DNA from 3 places in the Alishewanella sp. HL-SH06 genome. Region 1 is predicted to be linked to each of the others. Evidence: predicted binding sites of a transcription regulator. Region 1 holds the regulator's gene; each other region holds the start of a gene.
What was found. Region 1 encodes FNR, which switches genes on or off when oxygen is low (the NO sensors DNR and NnrR bind a similar motif). Its sites were predicted from a motif close to TTGATCTAGATCAA; they were not measured.

Region 1 (5,432 bases):
GACTTGGGTATTAATCGCCATACCCGTGGTTACCGCACTAAAAGCCGTACACACCGTTGTGGTCATGCAGCAGCACAAGCCTGAAATCGTCATTGACGACTATTATCAAGCCGGTAAAAGTATCAATATGCAACTGGCGAAATATCGCGAAGCCGCCCTGCGCAATATGGATGCACGTATTTTAGTCGCCGGTAACCGGGCGGTCATTCGATTTACTGAAAACCAAGTATTGGGTGAAACTATTCATCTTGATTTTTACCACCCTACCCTAGGCGCACATGATTTTGCGGTTGATGCCGAACGCAGTGGCGAGCTACTGTATGTGGCAACATTACCGATCACGCCAAACGGCCGCTGGCGTTTAACCGTATCAGACAAATCCGAAGAATGGCGACTGCGCGCCAACTTAACACTGCCGGCAGAACAAGAAATTAAACTGGGTTATTAAGAAGGATAATGGCTGTGGCAGCAGTGAGGTGTTTTCATTGCCATGAAACGGTACACACTGGCGATCGTTTTACTTTAAACGTTGACGGGCAAGAACATTATTTTTGCTGTGCTGGCTGCCAAGCCGTCGCTGATACTATCTTTAGTAATGGTCTTGCCGATTATTATCGTTTTCGAACGGCTGCAGCCACTAAGATCGATGCTCTACCTTTGGATCTCAGCGCCGAATTAAGCCAATTTGATAACGAGGCGGTGTTAGCCGATATTAGTCAGCAGCATAATGAGCTAACCGATATTGAATTGTCCATCAGTGGTATGAGCTGTGCAGCTTGTGCTTGGCTAATCGAAAAACAACTTCGCAAACTGCCTCAGCTCCACAGTGTGAGCATTAACGCTTCAACCCAGCGAGCGTTGCTGCGATTTGATAGTAAACAGCTGTCACTCAGCGCTATTTTACAACGTATCAACGATATTGGTTATCAAGCCAGCCCCTTTGTGGCCGATCAAGAAGAGCACAAATTCAAACTCGAGCTTAACCGTTATCTCAAGCGTCTTGCGGTATCCGGCATTTTAACTATGCAAGTGATGATGCTGGCTTTTGCGCTGTATTTTGGCGAATACACTGGCATTGAAACAGCCCATGAAGGCTATCTGCGTTGGATCAGTTTGCTTTTAACGATCCCTGTGGTGCTGTATGCCGCTAAACCTTTTGTAGTCAGTGCTTGGCGCAGTATTAAGGCACGACAAATGAATATGGACGTGCCGGTTACACTGGCCCTGTATTACACCTTTTTTGCATCTGCGTATGCCACCGCGATGCAAACCGGCGAAGTGTATTTTGAATCCGTTTGCATGTTTACCTTCTTGCTGCAATTAGGCAAATTCTTTGAATTCCGCGCCCGTGCGCAAGCCCGCGAAGCGACCAGTAATTTATTAAAAATCATGCCGGTTACGGCCACCCTTCACACCGAGCAAGGGCCACAGCCCACATCGGCTCGGCGCTTACAAACGGGCGATATCATCTTAGTTAAAGCCGGTGAAACCCTGCCCGCCGATGGCATAGTAAAAGACGGGCAAAGCTCAGTTGATGAGTCGATGTTAACCGGTGAATATCGCGCGATCAGTAAAACAATTGGCGATACAGTATTGGCCGGTAGCGTTAATCACGATGGTTTATTACAGGTTCAAGTAAGCCGAGTTTTAGCCCATTCGCGCTTGGGTCAAATCATTCAATTACAACAACTGACGCTGAGCCAAAAACCGAAACTAGTCGAAAAAACCGACCAATTAGCCAAGTATTTTGTCGAGCGTTTATTGGTGATCGCCCTGCTCACTTTCTTACTTTGGTATTTCTGGTGGGATCCTAGCCGCGCATTTTGGGTCACCCTATCTGTGTTAGTTGCCACCTGCCCTTGCGCCCTTAGCTTAGCGACCCCCACGGCGATAACCTGTGCCTTGGCCAGATTAAATCGACAAGGCGTGCTGATTAAAAATGCTCAAGTGCTTGAGGTTTTACCCAACATTAGCCATATCGTGGTAGATAAAACCGGCACCTTAACTGAAGGTAAATTTAGCTTACAACAGGTGCACAGGGTCAACCCTACCCTAGCTGAAACCGATTTACTTAACTTAGTGGCCAATTTAGAACAATATTCTGAGCATCCGATTGCCCGGGCCTTTGCACCGTATTTAACGCAGCCCCTAACATTAAACGACGTACAGGTAGCCATTGGCGCCGGTATTCGTGCTCGTTGGCAAGGCCAGCAACTCAAAGTGGGCAGCGCACAATTTTGTGGCGTACCAGCAGAGCCAGAATGGCAGGTGTATTTTACTCTCGATAACCAACTGCAAGCCAAGTTGCAACTCGTCGATAAATTACGCGAAGAAGCGACGGCGTTAATTCAGCAACTTCAGCAGCAAGGCTATAAACTGGGGATGTTAACCGGTGATCACTCGGTACAAGCAGAACAATTAACCGCAGCATTAAAACTCGACTTTATGCACAAAGGCTGCAGCCCTGAAGATAAAGTCACCGAGATCCAACAATTAATCGCAACAGGTGCCAAAGTGCTGATGCTGGGTGACGGTATTAACGATAGTCCGAGCTTTAACGCTGCGCATATTTCAGTTGCGGTGCAATCTGGCACCGATTTATCGAAAAACCAAGCAGATGTGGTATTTTTAAAAGCCGATTTACGCTTATTACAAAACCTTCTTCAAGGTGGCAAACAAACCGCCCGGGTGATCAAACAGAACCTTGGCTGGTCAGTGGGCTACAATCTGGTTATTATCCCCCTAGCCGTTGCGGGTTTTGTTTCCCCTTACATTGCCGTGATTGGCATGTCGTTTAGCTCGCTGTTAGTGGTATCCAATTCATTGAGGTTACTGAAAAAATGAGCATTATCTATGTACTGATCCCGATTGCCATCCTGTTTGTGGCTATTGGCATCGGTATCTTCTTTTGGGCGGTGCGCTCAAAGCAATTTGAAGATTTAGAAAAAGAAGGCTTAAGTATCTTGTTCGACGAAGATAAGCCCAAAGCGACACCACCGAACAAGCCTGATGAACATTGATTATGTCGCGGCGCTGCTGATTGGCTTTTTAGGTAGCAGCCATTGTTTAGTCATGTGCGGTGGTATTGTTGCCGCCTTACAATTTGCCATGCCTGCCCAAAGTGCTTGGCAAAAGTTTCGCTTACAAGTGTTGTTAAGCCTTGGCCGCTTGATTACTTATGCCTGCTTTGGTGGTTTGGTCGGTTATTTTGGTGCGACCGCCATGGGCATTACCGGAGCCACTTTTATTGGGTTGCGTTTATTGGCCGGCTTATTATTACTGGCAATGGCGCTGTATATTGCCCGGCTTTGGTTTGGTTTAACGCGCTTAGAGCGCGCAGGGCAAGGTTTGTGGCGCTTTATCCAACCTTATACGAAGCGCTTATTACCGCTTGATAGCAGTGTTAAAGCCCTAAGCTATGGCATGTTATGGGGCTTTTTGCCTTGTGGTTTGGTTTATTCAACCCTTAGTTGGAGTTTAGCCAGCGGCAGTGCCAGTAGCGGTGCACTGATCATGTTACTTTTTGGCGTCGGCACCTTACCTGCGTTACTGGTATTTGGCTCCGCGGCTAATAGCCTAGTCAAACTAAAAAACCAACTATGGTTTCGTTACAGTGCGGCATTACTGTTAGCGGTTTATGGTTTTTACACGATATGGCTTGCTTTGCATAGACTAGTTTTTTAAGCTGTTACCCTATTAAGGGTAAAAGGGTGTGTGTGATGCAACGTTCAGCTATAAATTGTCAGGATTGCGGTTTTAGTCAGCTGTGTTTACCGTTTTCGCTCAGTGAGCAAGAAATAAGCAAACTTGATGATATTATTCAGCGAAAGCGCCCTTTGCACAAAGGCGATATGTTGTTTGAAAGCGGTAACGAGCTTAAATCGCTATATGCCATCCGCACGGGCTCTTTTAAAACCTTCACGCTCACCTCACAAGGTGAGCAGCAAATCACCGGCTTTCATTTACCTGGCGATGTCATTGGTTTTGACGCCATCAATACTGAAAAACATGCCAGCTATGCTGAAGCCTTAGAAACCGGTATGATTTGTGAAATCCCCTATCAAAACCTTGAAAATCTGTTAAGTCAATTACCTAAACTGCGCCAGCAAATGATGCGTTTAATGAGCCAAGATATTCAATCTGATCAGCAAATGATGTTGCTGTTAAATCGTAAAACCGCAGAGCAAAAATTGGCAACTTTTTTAAATCATTTGGCTTCTCGTTATGGCAATCGTGGTTTTTCTGAAAAAGCTTTCCGGCTCAGTATGACCCGCAGCGACATTGGTAATTATTTGGGCTTGACCGTAGAAACCATCAGCCGCTTGCTGAGTAAAATGCACAAAGATGAAATCATTCAAGTTGATGGCAAGCTTATCACCATTTTGGATGCCCCCAGCTTAACCGCGCTTTCAGGCCAATGTTAACTCCCCTTAACTTGATATAGCACAAACATAAATCCCTATTAATCGCTTATCTTGGTCTACACTTAGATAAGCTTATTGACTTAAGAGGGAAGCTTTAATGTCTATTTATAATAATGTGTTAGTGGTTTTAGATCCGAGCGCTGATGAGCAAAAAGCGCTCGATAGAGCCATCGAACTTGCCCGCAAGCAAGGCTGTCAACTGACCGCTTTTCTTAGTGTTTATGAATTCTCTTACGAGATGACCACCATGTTATCGGGTGACGAACGCGAATCGATGAAACAGTCGGTGATTAAAGATCGCGAACTTTGGGTCAAAACCTTATTAGAACAACCCAGCGCCTTGGGTTTAAACATCAAATTGCACGTGGTTTGGCACAATCGCCCCTTTGAAGCCGTGGTGAAAACCGTCTTAGATAATGATTATGATCTGGTGATCAAAGGGACGCATGATCATGATGTTTTAAAATCGATGATTTTTACGCCGACCGATTGGCATATTTTGCGTAAATGTCCTTGCCCAGTATTGTTAGTTAAAGATCATGCCTGGCCTGCTAAAGGCAATATCATTGCTGCCGTTAATGCGGGTAGTGAGCAAGAACATCACCTGTCATTAAATCAACGGGTGATCCACAAAGCACAACAAATGTCGCAATTACTCGATGCTAAGGTGCATTTAGTCAATGCCTATCCCGGCACCCCGGTGAATATCGCGATTGAGATCCCCGAGTTTAATCCACAAGAATACAATGACACCCTACGCCGCCATCATAAAGATGCGATATTAAGTCTGGCCGAAAAACATCAAATCAGCAAAGATCAATGTCATGTGTTAGAAGGTATGCCCGAAGACGTGATCCCGAAACTGGCCAAAAAGCTGGATGCCGAAATGGTCATTATCGGCACTATTGGGCGTACGGGCTTATCCGCGGCGATCATTGGTAATACCGCTGAACATGTCATCGACCGCCTAGATTGCGATGTATTAGCCATGAAACCCGCTGACTTTAT
Region 2 (5,432 bases), 150 kb from region 1:
ACACCATAAGGCTGTGCCAGTTCTGCCGGTGTATCGTGGTGCATTGGCGTGGTGACCACGTCAGTTTCTACGCCTAAATGGCCAACGGACGCTTTCGAGAATGATTTGGCAATCCCTTTGAAAATTTCCCAGTCGCTGCGTGCTTCCCATACCGGATCAATGGCAGCCGTTAACGGGTGAATAAACGGATGCATATCCGAAGTATTCATATCGTCTTTTTCGTACCAGGTGGCGGTAGGCAGCACGATGTCGGAATACAGGCAAGTGGTAGACATACGGAAATCCAGCGTCACCCATAAGTCGACCTTGCCCTCAGCGCCGTTGTCAGTCCACTCGATATCCTGCGGCTTTTTACCACCGAACTCGCCTAAGTCTTTGCCCAGCAAGCCATGTTTGGTGCCTAAAAAGTGCTTCAGCATGTATTCGTGGCCTTTACCGCTGGAACCCAGCAGGTTAGAGCGCCAGATAAACATATTGCGCGGGAAGTTTTGCGGGCTGTCGGGCTGCTCGCAGGCAAACTTAATGTCGCGATCTTTTAGCTGCTGCACCACATAGTCTTTTAACTCAACACCGGCAGCTTTGGCTTTAGCGGCCAAGCCCAGCGGGTTAACTCCCAGTTGCGGCGCTGACGGTAACCAGCCCATGCGCTCGGCGCGGCTGTTAAAGTCTATAATACTGCCGCCCCACTTTTCTTTATTCGCCAAAGGCGATACGACTTCGGTCATATCCAGCTTTTCATAACGCCACTGGCTGGAATGATTATAGAAGAACGAGGTACCGTTCATATGGCGTGGTGGCCGCTGCCAGTCCAGCGCAAAGGCCAGTGGGGTCCAGCCGGTTTGTGGCCGCAGTTTTTCCTGGCCAACATAGTGTGCCCAGCCGCCGCCGCTTTGGCCGATACAGCCGCACATCATCAGCATATTGATCAGGCCACGGTAATTCATGTCCATGTGATACCAGTGGTTTAGTGCAGCACCGACAATCACCATAGAGCGACCGCGGGTTTTATCGGCGTTGCGGGCAAACTCGCGCGCTACGCGAATCACATCTTCCGGGTTCACACCGGTAATAGGCTGCTGCCAGCCTGGCGTGTAGGGTACGTTGTCAAGGTAAGACTTGGCGCGGCTGTCATCACCAATGCCGTTATCTACACCATAGTGCGCCAGCATTAGATCAAATACGGTGGCAACTAAAGCGGTGCTACCATCGGCAAGCTCGACGCGTTTGGCCGGAACTTTACGAATTTGCACGTCGTCATGTGCGGTGTGCTGGAAGTATTTATATTCGTGCGGTGCACCGCCAAAATACGGGAAGGCTACCTCGACCAGCTCGTCGCGGTTATCTTTTAGCGATAATTGTAAGTCGATTTCGCCATCTTTGTCTTTTTGCTCAAGGTTCCATTTGCCTGCCTGGCCCCAGCGGTAACCAATTGCGCCGTTAGGACTGGTTAAGCGGCCATCACTGTTCAGCGCTATGGTTTTCCAGTCCGGGTTATTGTCCTCACCCAGGTTATCGACTAAATCGGCAGCGCGCAGGAAACGGCCCTGGCTCAGGTGTTTTTCACCTTGCTCCAGCATCACCAACATGGGCATATCGGTGGTGCGTTTTACATAATCGGTAAAATAGGCGCTTGGGTTATCAACATGGAATTCTTTTAAAATCACATGGCCAAACGCCATCGCGAGCGCAGCATCAGTACCCTGACGTGGCGCTAACCAGGTATCACCAAATTTGGATGCTTCTGAGTAATCTGAAGTGATAACGCAGGTTTTGGTGCCTTTATAACGCACTTCTGTTAAGAAGTGTGCATCGGGCGTACGGGTTTGTGGCACGTTAGAGCCCCAAACAATAATGTAATTCGAGTTATACCAGTCGGCCGATTCCGGCACGTCGGTTTGCTCGCCCCATACCTGCGGTGACGCAGGCGGTAAGTCGCAGTACCAGTCGTAGAAGCTTAAACAGTTACCACCAATTAACGATAGATAACGTGCGCCAGCGGCATAAGACACCATCGACATCGCCGGAATAGGCGAGAAGCCGGTAACCCGGTCCGGGCCGTAAGTTTTGGTGGTGTACACGTTAGAGGCGGCAATCAGCTCGTTAACCTCATCCCAGCTGGCGCGGACAAAACCGCCCAAGCCACGGCGCTCTTTATAGCTTTTGGCTTTTTCCGGGTCGCTGACAATAGATTCCCAGGCTTTTACCGGATCTTTATGCGCAGCCTTGGCTTCGCGCCACAATTTCATCAGTTGCTGACGTACTTTAGGATATTTTAAGCGGTTGGCGCTATAAATATACCAGGAATAGCTGGCGCCACGTGGGCAGCCGCGCGGCTCATGGTTTGGTAAATCCGGCCGGGTGCGTGGGTAGTCGGTTTGCTGGGTTTCCCAGGTAACCAGACCGTCTTTTACATATATTTTCCAGCTGCACGAGCCGGTACAGTTTACACCATGGGTAGAGCGCACAATTTTATCGTGTTGCCAGCGCTGGCGGTAACCCTGTTCCCATGTTCTATCTTCATTAGTGGTAACACCGTGGCCGTCGGCGAACGGGGCTTTGCGGGTTTTAAAAAACCGCAGTTTGTCGAGTAGGTGACTCATGGTTTACTCCTGGTCTTGTCCTGCATGAACAGACATATTGCTTTTCTGGTATGCACACTATAGAAACAACAGCGCGATGATGCTTGATTTAGATCATGCTAACCAGAGCGCTAAATAGCTGATAAAAAACAAAAATACCTACAAGGTGGTAGTGTGGGTGGGGCTGTAATCGCCGACAATACTCAGGTGTTTACCCCTTATGGTGTGAAGTAGGTAAATGCAGCTACCCTGGCGAGAAAAAAGGGGTAGCTAAATTGTGTCGGTGGTTTTTAATAACAAAGCGGCGCAATGCCATATAAGCAGGTATGCTTAAGCAGTAAATTAGTGGAGTGGTTATGCGACAGTTTTCTATTGTTACCCGTATTAATATTGCGCTGGCTTGTATTGTTACGCTGGCTGTTGGAACTATGCTGGCTTCGTACTGGCTGTCGGACAAAACTGATAACGATGCACATGCCGTCAATGTAGCAGGCTCGCTACGGATGCAAACTTACCGCATGGCCTGGCTGACATTACAGCACGACGAAAATCAGCTGCGCATAGCTCGTGAGCAACTGGCGCAAACTTGGCAGCATCCGGTGTTTGCCAGGTTTATCAGTAACAATGACATAGCCAACCAGTTAGAGCGGGCGCGGTTGCAATGGCAGGGGGTCGATGTGGCGTTATCGCAGCCATTAGTTGACATGGCCGAGTTGGAAACTGTGTTGCAGGTACAAATTCAGTTGCTGGAGCAGCTGGTGTATCTTATTCAGCAGGATGCTGAGCAAAAAGTACGTGGTTTTCGTACTCTGCAGCTTATTGCTCTGCTGGCCACGGTGTTGTTATCAGCCATTGTGATTTACTGGTTAAAAGTGATGGTGGAAGAGCCGCTGCAAGTGCTGACACAAGGCGCAAAACGGGTGGCAATGGGGGATTTTACCCACCGTTTAAGTATTGAAAATAATGACGAACTGGGCACCCTGGCGCACAGTTTTAACAAGATGAATGACTCTATTGCCTATATGTATGGCAACTTAGAACAGCGGGTAGATAAGCAAACCGAGACATTAAAACATAACAATATAACGCTGCGTTTTTTATATAACACCGCCCGGAGTATTAGTGAACATGTACCTGAGTATATTGATTTTAAAAAGATTATTGATGAACTTAAACTTGTGGTTAAGATTGATGATTTAGAGCTTTGTTTATTTACTGAGGATGGTGACAAACCTTATATGCAGCTAGTGCCGGGAGTTGATATTGTAGATCCTTGCATTGAGCAAAACTGCGGTGATTGTTTAAGTCAGGCTGAAAGCAGCAGCTGCAACAATCAGCAATACACTTATGCCTTGCAACGGGAACGTAAAAAGTTTGGTGTATTGGTGGTAAGGGTAGCCAAAGAGCAGAAGTTAGTTATGTGGCAGCAGCAATTACTAGCCTCGGTGGCCGATCAGTTAGCTCTGGCATTGAGTTTAAAATCAGAAGAAGAGCAGGTGCGCCGGCTGGCATTGATGCAGGAACGTACTGTAATCGCCCGTGAACTGCATGACTCCTTAGCGCAGGCATTGTCTTATTTAAAGATTCAGGTAACCAGGCTAAATAAAGCCACGCAAAAAGATGATAAAGCCACTATTGCTGATGTGTCGGCTGAACTAAAGCAGGGTCTGGATTCGGCCTATCGCCAGCTGCGCGAACTCTTAACCACTTTCCGCTTAAAAGTCGACGGTTCTGGCTTGTTAAGTGCGCTGCAAACTACGGTGAAACAGTTAACCGAACAGTCTGACTTACAGATCCGGCTGGATTATCAGTTGAGTAATGTGCCATTGGCGCCGCATGAAGAAATTCACCTGCTGCAAATTATCCGTGAAGCCAGCCAGAATGCGGTGCACCACAGCCAGGGCAGCGAGCTGAAGATTAGCCTACAGCACAGTAGCGATGGCATCAGCCTGGCGGTAGAAGATAATGGCGTCGGCATACCACAAGCGGCAGAAAAGCTAAACCATTATGGCTTGGCCATAATGCAGGAGCGTAGCAAGCATTTAGGCGGACAAATACAGATTAAAGCGCGTAAAGAAGGCGGCACCGGCGTGTATTTTAGTTTTACACCAGAGTATTTATTGCAACAGCAAATGGCGTGATGGTGCTGTCGGGGCGCCATTGTCAGAACAGCGGCGCCCCAGGTATTTGCACCCCCGAAAGTTACGGATTATAAAACTCACCGTTTTTACGCAGGTAAAAAAACCAGTTCACGAGCAGGCACAAGCCATAGAAAATGGCAAAACCCACCATCGCGTACTCAGGTGTGGCAGCTTTTATTTGCTCACCCAGTACCTGCGGAATGTAGAAGGCGCCATATGCCGCCACCGCAGATGTCCAGCCCAGTACAGGGCCTGCTTGCTCTTTGGGGAATACTACGGCGATGGTACGGAAGGTGGAGCCGTTACCGATACCACTGGCGGCAAACAAACCCAAGAAGATCAAGAAAAACGGCACAAAGTATTGCTCTGGCGTGGCACTCTGATAGGCCAGCTGCATATAGTAAGCCGCACCCAAGGCGCACAGTATCATCACCACTGAGCACAGTTGGGTAACAAAGGCACCACCGAGTTTATCGGCAATCCATCCACCTACGGGGCGGATAAGTGCGCCAACAAAAGGTGCTATCCAAGCGTAAGTTAATGCGCTTGGGCCATTCGGGTTAGGTGTGCTGTGAGTCATTACGCCGTCAACCATAATATGGCTGTAGCCAAATATTACTTTAATCGACAATGGAAAGGCGGCGGCAAAGCCGATAAAAGAGCCGAACGTCATTACGTACAGTACGCTCATGACCCAGGTGTGTTTGTTATT
Region 3 (5,432 bases), 750 kb from region 1:
CTACCATCAGACAAGCTAAGTTGCAGTGGCCGGTTCAGTGCACTGCCTGGCAGTTGAAATTGGCCTAAGTCTTTTAACGGTTGTATGAGTAACACCCAACTCGCTCGCTCAGTGGCATGGTTGGGGGTGGCTTGAGTAACCAAAGGTTGTAGCAACAGCTTTAACTGCTGGCGCTCAGGTGGGGTAAGGTTGAGTACTTGGTTATTCAGTTGCAACAGCGGACTTGTCGTTTGTAATTGTTGAAACACCGAAATCTGCACGGCAGCTTGTTGTAAAGCGAGCTGTAGCTGGGGGCTTAGCGTTTGAAATACCGCTGCGTTTTGCAGGTTAGCCATCGCCGCTCTCTGGCTTGGCATATTGGCTGTTAGTGTGTTAGCCGCTTGGTTGTTGTTATTTGTCGAAAGGTTATAGCTACTGCTGTTTTGCAAAGCGCTTTGCGCCGATGAAGCGGCACTGACAATGGGTAACTTGACCAATTGTAATGTGGCTAATTGCGCGGCGAGGGGCGGGGTAACCGCTTGGCCAGCCAAATGATTAAGCGGTTTGCCACTGGCTAATTGTGCACTCACTTGGTTTAGCTGCTCAGGTTGCAGTAACAAAGTGGTTTGTGCGGCCGTTAATTGTTGTGCTTGCGGGTTACCTTGCCACTGCATCACGCGTACGTTCAAGTTGTCGGGCGTTGTCGCATTAAAACTCAGTTGCAGCGGCACATTCAGTGGTAACGGGGGTAGCGCAGATAAAGCAAGCCGTTGTAAGCCTTGCTGGCTTTGCAGTAATAATTGCTGTGTCGCATTGGGGGTGTTATTGGTATGGCTTGTGACCACCATTGCCGGATACGGCACGGCGCTGCCAAGTTTAATCACACCACTGTTCACTGTCGTTTGTGGGTTTAAGCTGGTGTTTGTGGTTAGCTGGCCAAAATTAAAGGGTAACATCACGCTCTCAAGGTTCTGTTGGTTAAAGCCGCTTTTTTAACAGTGATTATTGAACTGTAAGCGGCACTTGCCGACAAGTTGTGCAAATAGCTGATTTGAATCAAGCTTACGAAGCGGTTCTGATTCGTATTCTGGCGGCATTATGCTACTATGCGCCCAATTTTGTTGGTCGTCGATAGTTAGAGGACTGTGAATATAGCACAACCCACCTTTGCTGTTACTGCCCCCATTTTGCTCGATGCTGCTGATTTAAGCTGCGTAAAGCAAGATCGCGTGCTGTTTGAGCAGCTGTCGTTACACTTAAAACCGGGCGAACTTTTGCAGATCAAAGGCAAAAATGGCGCCGGTAAAAGCTCATTGCTGCGAATTCTAGCTGGCTTGGCGCAACCCGATGAAGGCCAATTGCAGTATTTAGCTCAACCCTTACCTGCCGCGTTAAGCGATTACGCCGCCAACTTATGTTTTATCGGCCATCAAAGCGGTATTCATGAGCAATTAACGGCGATTGAAAATTTACAATTTTGGCAAGCGGCTAGCGATCTGCATATTCAAGACGAATTTATGTTACTGGCAGAATTAGGTTTAGCCGGTTTAGAAGATATTCCTTGTCGCATGTTGTCGGCCGGCCAACAGCGGCGGGTATCCTTAGCCCGGCTTTGGGCTACCTCTGCGCAAATTTGGATCCTCGACGAACCTTTTACGGCATTAGATCAATCCGCGATTGTCAGTTTACAGCAACACTTTATCGCGCATTTAAAGCGCGGCGGCGCGATAATTTTAACGACCCACCAACCGCTCAGCATTGAATATCATGCCTTGCGCGCGTTAGAGATCCATTATCGATGGTAAAATTTAGCATTTTTTTACAGCGCGAATTACGTTTACTGGCTCGGCAAAAAGCGGATTGGCTTAATCCTGTGTTGTTTTTTATTATCGTGCTAACCCTGTTTCCATTAGGGGTTGGCCCAGAGCCGAATATGCTGCGTATAATGGCACCAGGTATAGTTTGGATTGCCGCGCTATTAAGCGTGTTATTAGCGGCCGAGCGACTGTTTAAAGACGACTATCGCAATGGGGTGATAGAGCAATTAGTGGCGGCGCAGCAGGCATTAATGCCGTTTGTGCTGGCGAAAATTACCGCGAATTGGTTAAGTACCGGTTTGCCGTTATTGCTGTTATCACCGCTAGTGGCTTTGCTGCTGAATATGCAAGGGGCCGCCCTAGAAGCGATGGCGCTAACGTTATTACTGGGTACTCCAGTGCTGAGCTTACTCAGCGTGTTAGGGGCGGGTATCACGGTCTCTGCGGATAAAGGTGGGATCTTACTGGCATTGGTTATTCTGCCTTTATATATTCCGCTATTAATTTTTGCGAGTGCCGCCATTGAAGCGGCCAGCATTGGTTTAGGTTTTACTGGGCAGATTGCCATTTTATTGGCAATGTTTTTGTTCTCGCTGGCGTTGGTGCCTATGGCCGTGTGCAGCGCTTTAAAGATAAATGTGAGCTGATATGTTTAAGTGGTTAGATCCGTTAGCAAAACCAGAAACGCTATATCATTTTTGTGGCAAGTTAACGCCGTGGTTAATGAGTAGTGCTTTGTTTACTTTGTTGTTGGGTAATATTTGGGGCTTAGGCTTTACCCCCACTGATTATCAGCAAGGAGACAGTTACCGCATTATTCATATTCATGTGCCGTCGGCCATTATGTCGATGGGCGCTTATATGGCGATGGCCATCGCAGCCTTTACTGCCTTGGTGTGGCAAATTAAAACGGCGCAGTGGGCAGTATTAGCCATCGCGCCGATTGGTGCGGTTTATACGGCCATTGCCTTGCTAACCGGTATGGCCTGGGGTAAACCCATGTGGGGTGCGTGGTGGGTGTGGGATGCACGCTTAACGTCTGAGCTCATCCTCTTATTTTTATATTTTGGCGTGATGGCGTTACATGGGGCTTTTTCTGAGCGGCAAACCGGCGCTAAAGTGGCCAGTTTATTGGCGGTTGTTGGTGTGATTAACTTACCCATCATCCATTTCTCGGTAGAGTGGTGGAACACCCTGCATCAAGGTGCGACCATCACTAAGTTTGCTAAACCGTCCATCGATCCCAGCATGCTCTGGCCTTTGTTAATCAGTTTATTGGCGTTTAGTTTGTTATTAGCGGCGTTAACCTGCGTGCGTTTACGTACAGCGATCCTCGAAAATGAGCAGCATCGGCCTTGGGTTAAACAGTTAGTTAGCAAAGCATAAGCGAGGAGATAGCATGTTATTGAGCAGTTTATTGAACACGTTTTGGCAACTGAGTAGCGAATTGCCGGTGCAACTTTTTGGTGTTTTTCCGTTCTACTTTGCTAGCTTCAGTGATTTTTTAGCGATGGCCAGTAACGGCATTAGTTACAGTTTTTTTGTTTGGTTATCTTTCGGCTTAACGTATTTGTTGTTGATGGGCTTGCTGTGGTGGAGTTATTTCCAGCAACGTCAATTTAAGCAGCACCTCGCCGCAAAAATGGCCAGAGAGCAACGAATCAAGCAGTATCAGGAGCAGCAAAGCTAATGCAACCAAGACGAAAGAAACGCCTGTTATCCATGTTGTTGGTAATCAGTTTGATTGCTGGTGCCGTGGGGGCGATGCTATTTGCCTTACAGCAAAACATTAACTTGTTCTATACCCCAGGTCAGCTTATTCAGGGCCTTGGTGAAGGGAAAATTAAACCCGATGTTGGCCAACGGCTGCGTTTAGGTGGCATGGTGGTGCCCGGCACAGTGCAACGTGACGCTGAAAGTTTAAAAGTGCGTTTTGATTTAACCGACGATTCAGGTGAAATCGCCACGGTTGAGTTTGAAGGCATTTTGCCGGACTTATTTCGTGAAGGCCAAGGTATCGTTGCGCAAGGTGAGTTGCGCAGTGCCACTGTGTTAGCCGCTACCGAAGTGCTAGCCAAACACGATGAAGAATATATGCCTCCAGAGGTGGCCGAAGCGCTAAAAGGCATTCGCCATGTGCCTCCCAGCCAACAGCCCGCGGCTAGCAACGCGAATTACGGAGGCTAATCGATGATTGCAGAATACGGTCAGCTGGCGCTGACCTTTGCCTTTGCGCTGTCATTATTATTGGCTTTAGTGCCTTTAGCGGGCAGCTTTACCGCCAATGAACGTGCCTTATTATTAGCCAAACCCTTATCAGTGGGTATGTTTGTATTTACTTTACTAGCGTTTATGGCGCTAGCCTGGTCTTTTTATCACGATGATTTTACCGTAATTAATGTGGCCACCAACTCCAGTTCTATTTTACCGTGGTACTACAAACTCACCGCAGTATGGGGCTCACACGAAGGCTCGATGTTGTTATGGGTTATGATGTTAGCCGGCTGGACTGCCTTAGTGGCGCAATATTCCAAAGCATTGCCCTTACTAATGCAAGGGCGAATTTTAGGCATTATGGGGCTGATTAACATCGGTTTTATTGCTTTTTCTTTATTTATGTCAAATCCGTTTGAACGCAGCTTACCGTTTTACCCCGTGCAAGGCAGTGACTTAAACCCATTACTGCAAGACTTCGGCATGATTATCCATCCGCCGTTGTTGTATCTGGGTTATGTCGGTTTTGCGGTGTCGTTTGCCTTTGCGATAGCCGCTTTAATTGGCGGTAAATTTGACAGTACTTGGGCGCGCTGGGCCAGACCTTGGACTTTAGCGGCCTGGATGTTCCTGACCTTGGGCATTATGCTGGGTAGTTGGTGGGCCTATAACGAGCTAGGTTGGGGCGGCTGGTGGTTTTGGGATCCGGTAGAAAATGCGTCGTTAATGCCTTGGTTGGTGGGTACGGCTTTAATCCATAGCTTAGCGGTCACCGAGAAGCGCGGCACCTTTAAATCCTGGACGGTATTATTGGCGCTCGGTGCCTTTTCTCTGAGTTTATTAGGTGCCTTTTTAGTGCGCTCTGGTGTGTTGGTATCGGTTCACTCGTTTGCATCGGATCCTGATCGCGGTATTTTCTTATTGATTTTCCTGCTAATCGTTATCGGTGGCTCATTGTTACTTTACGCCAGCCGCATGAACTCGGTGCGCAGTCAGGCGCGTTATCAGCTTTTTTCGCGCGAAGTGATGCTGTGGAGCAACAACGTGTTCTTACTAACCGCTACCTTAGTAGTATTGTTAGGTACCTTATTTCCATTGGTACACAAAGAGTTAGGCTTAGGCTCTATTTCGATAGGTGAGCCGTTCTTTAATCAGATGTTTTATTACCTGACCATCCCTTTTGCCCTGTTACTAGGTTTAGGGCCTTGGGTACGCTGGAAGCAACAAAAAGCCGCGCCATTGCTCAAGCCCATGTCGTTACTGGCCATCGCTACGCTGATTGTCGCTTTGGGTACCTTAAGTTTACTGCAAAGTGTCGTCGCAAACTTGGCGTTGTTAGGCTTATTGTTAGGTGCTTGGGTAGGCTTATCGGCGCTTAGCGAAATTTATCAGCGATTAGATCAGTTCGGTTCAGTAAAAGCC

Region 2: a site for FNR is predicted at 2,684-2,697, ahead of ACUJFK_RS08205 (nitrate reductase subunit alpha). Genes of this name have one in related genera too.
Region 3: a site for FNR is predicted at 1,026-1,039, ahead of ccmA (cytochrome c biogenesis heme-transporting ATPase CcmA). Genes of this name have one in related genera too.

What each region holds. Positions count from the first base shown of each region.
Region 1 covers NZ_CP199752.1:1,926,148-1,931,579, reverse strand. Annotated here, with positions in the region: gene ACUJFK_RS08930 (FixH family protein) at 1-448, shown strand, start outside; gene ACUJFK_RS08925 (heavy metal translocating P-type ATPase) at 457-2,844, shown strand; gene ccoS (cbb3-type cytochrome oxidase assembly protein CcoS) at 2,841-3,020, shown strand; gene ACUJFK_RS08915 (sulfite exporter TauE/SafE family protein) at 3,010-3,684, shown strand; gene fnr (fumarate/nitrate reduction transcriptional regulator Fnr) at 3,720-4,424, shown strand; gene uspE (universal stress protein UspE) at 4,522-5,432, shown strand, end outside.
Region 2 covers NZ_CP199752.1:1,778,955-1,784,386, forward strand. Annotated here, with positions in the region: gene ACUJFK_RS08205 (nitrate reductase subunit alpha) at 1-2,600, opposite strand, end outside; gene ACUJFK_RS08210 (ATP-binding protein) at 2,936-4,720, shown strand; gene ACUJFK_RS08215 (MFS transporter) at 4,782-5,432, opposite strand, start outside.
Region 3 covers NZ_CP199752.1:2,675,334-2,680,765, reverse strand. Annotated here, with positions in the region: gene ACUJFK_RS12255 (flagellar hook-length control protein FliK) at 1-935, opposite strand, end outside; gene ccmA (cytochrome c biogenesis heme-transporting ATPase CcmA) at 1,125-1,784, shown strand; gene ccmB (heme exporter protein CcmB) at 1,778-2,443, shown strand; gene ACUJFK_RS12240 (heme ABC transporter permease) at 2,445-3,182, shown strand; gene ccmD (heme exporter protein CcmD) at 3,196-3,486, shown strand; gene ccmE (cytochrome c maturation protein CcmE) at 3,486-3,983, shown strand; gene ACUJFK_RS12225 (heme lyase CcmF/NrfE family subunit) at 3,987-5,432, shown strand, end outside.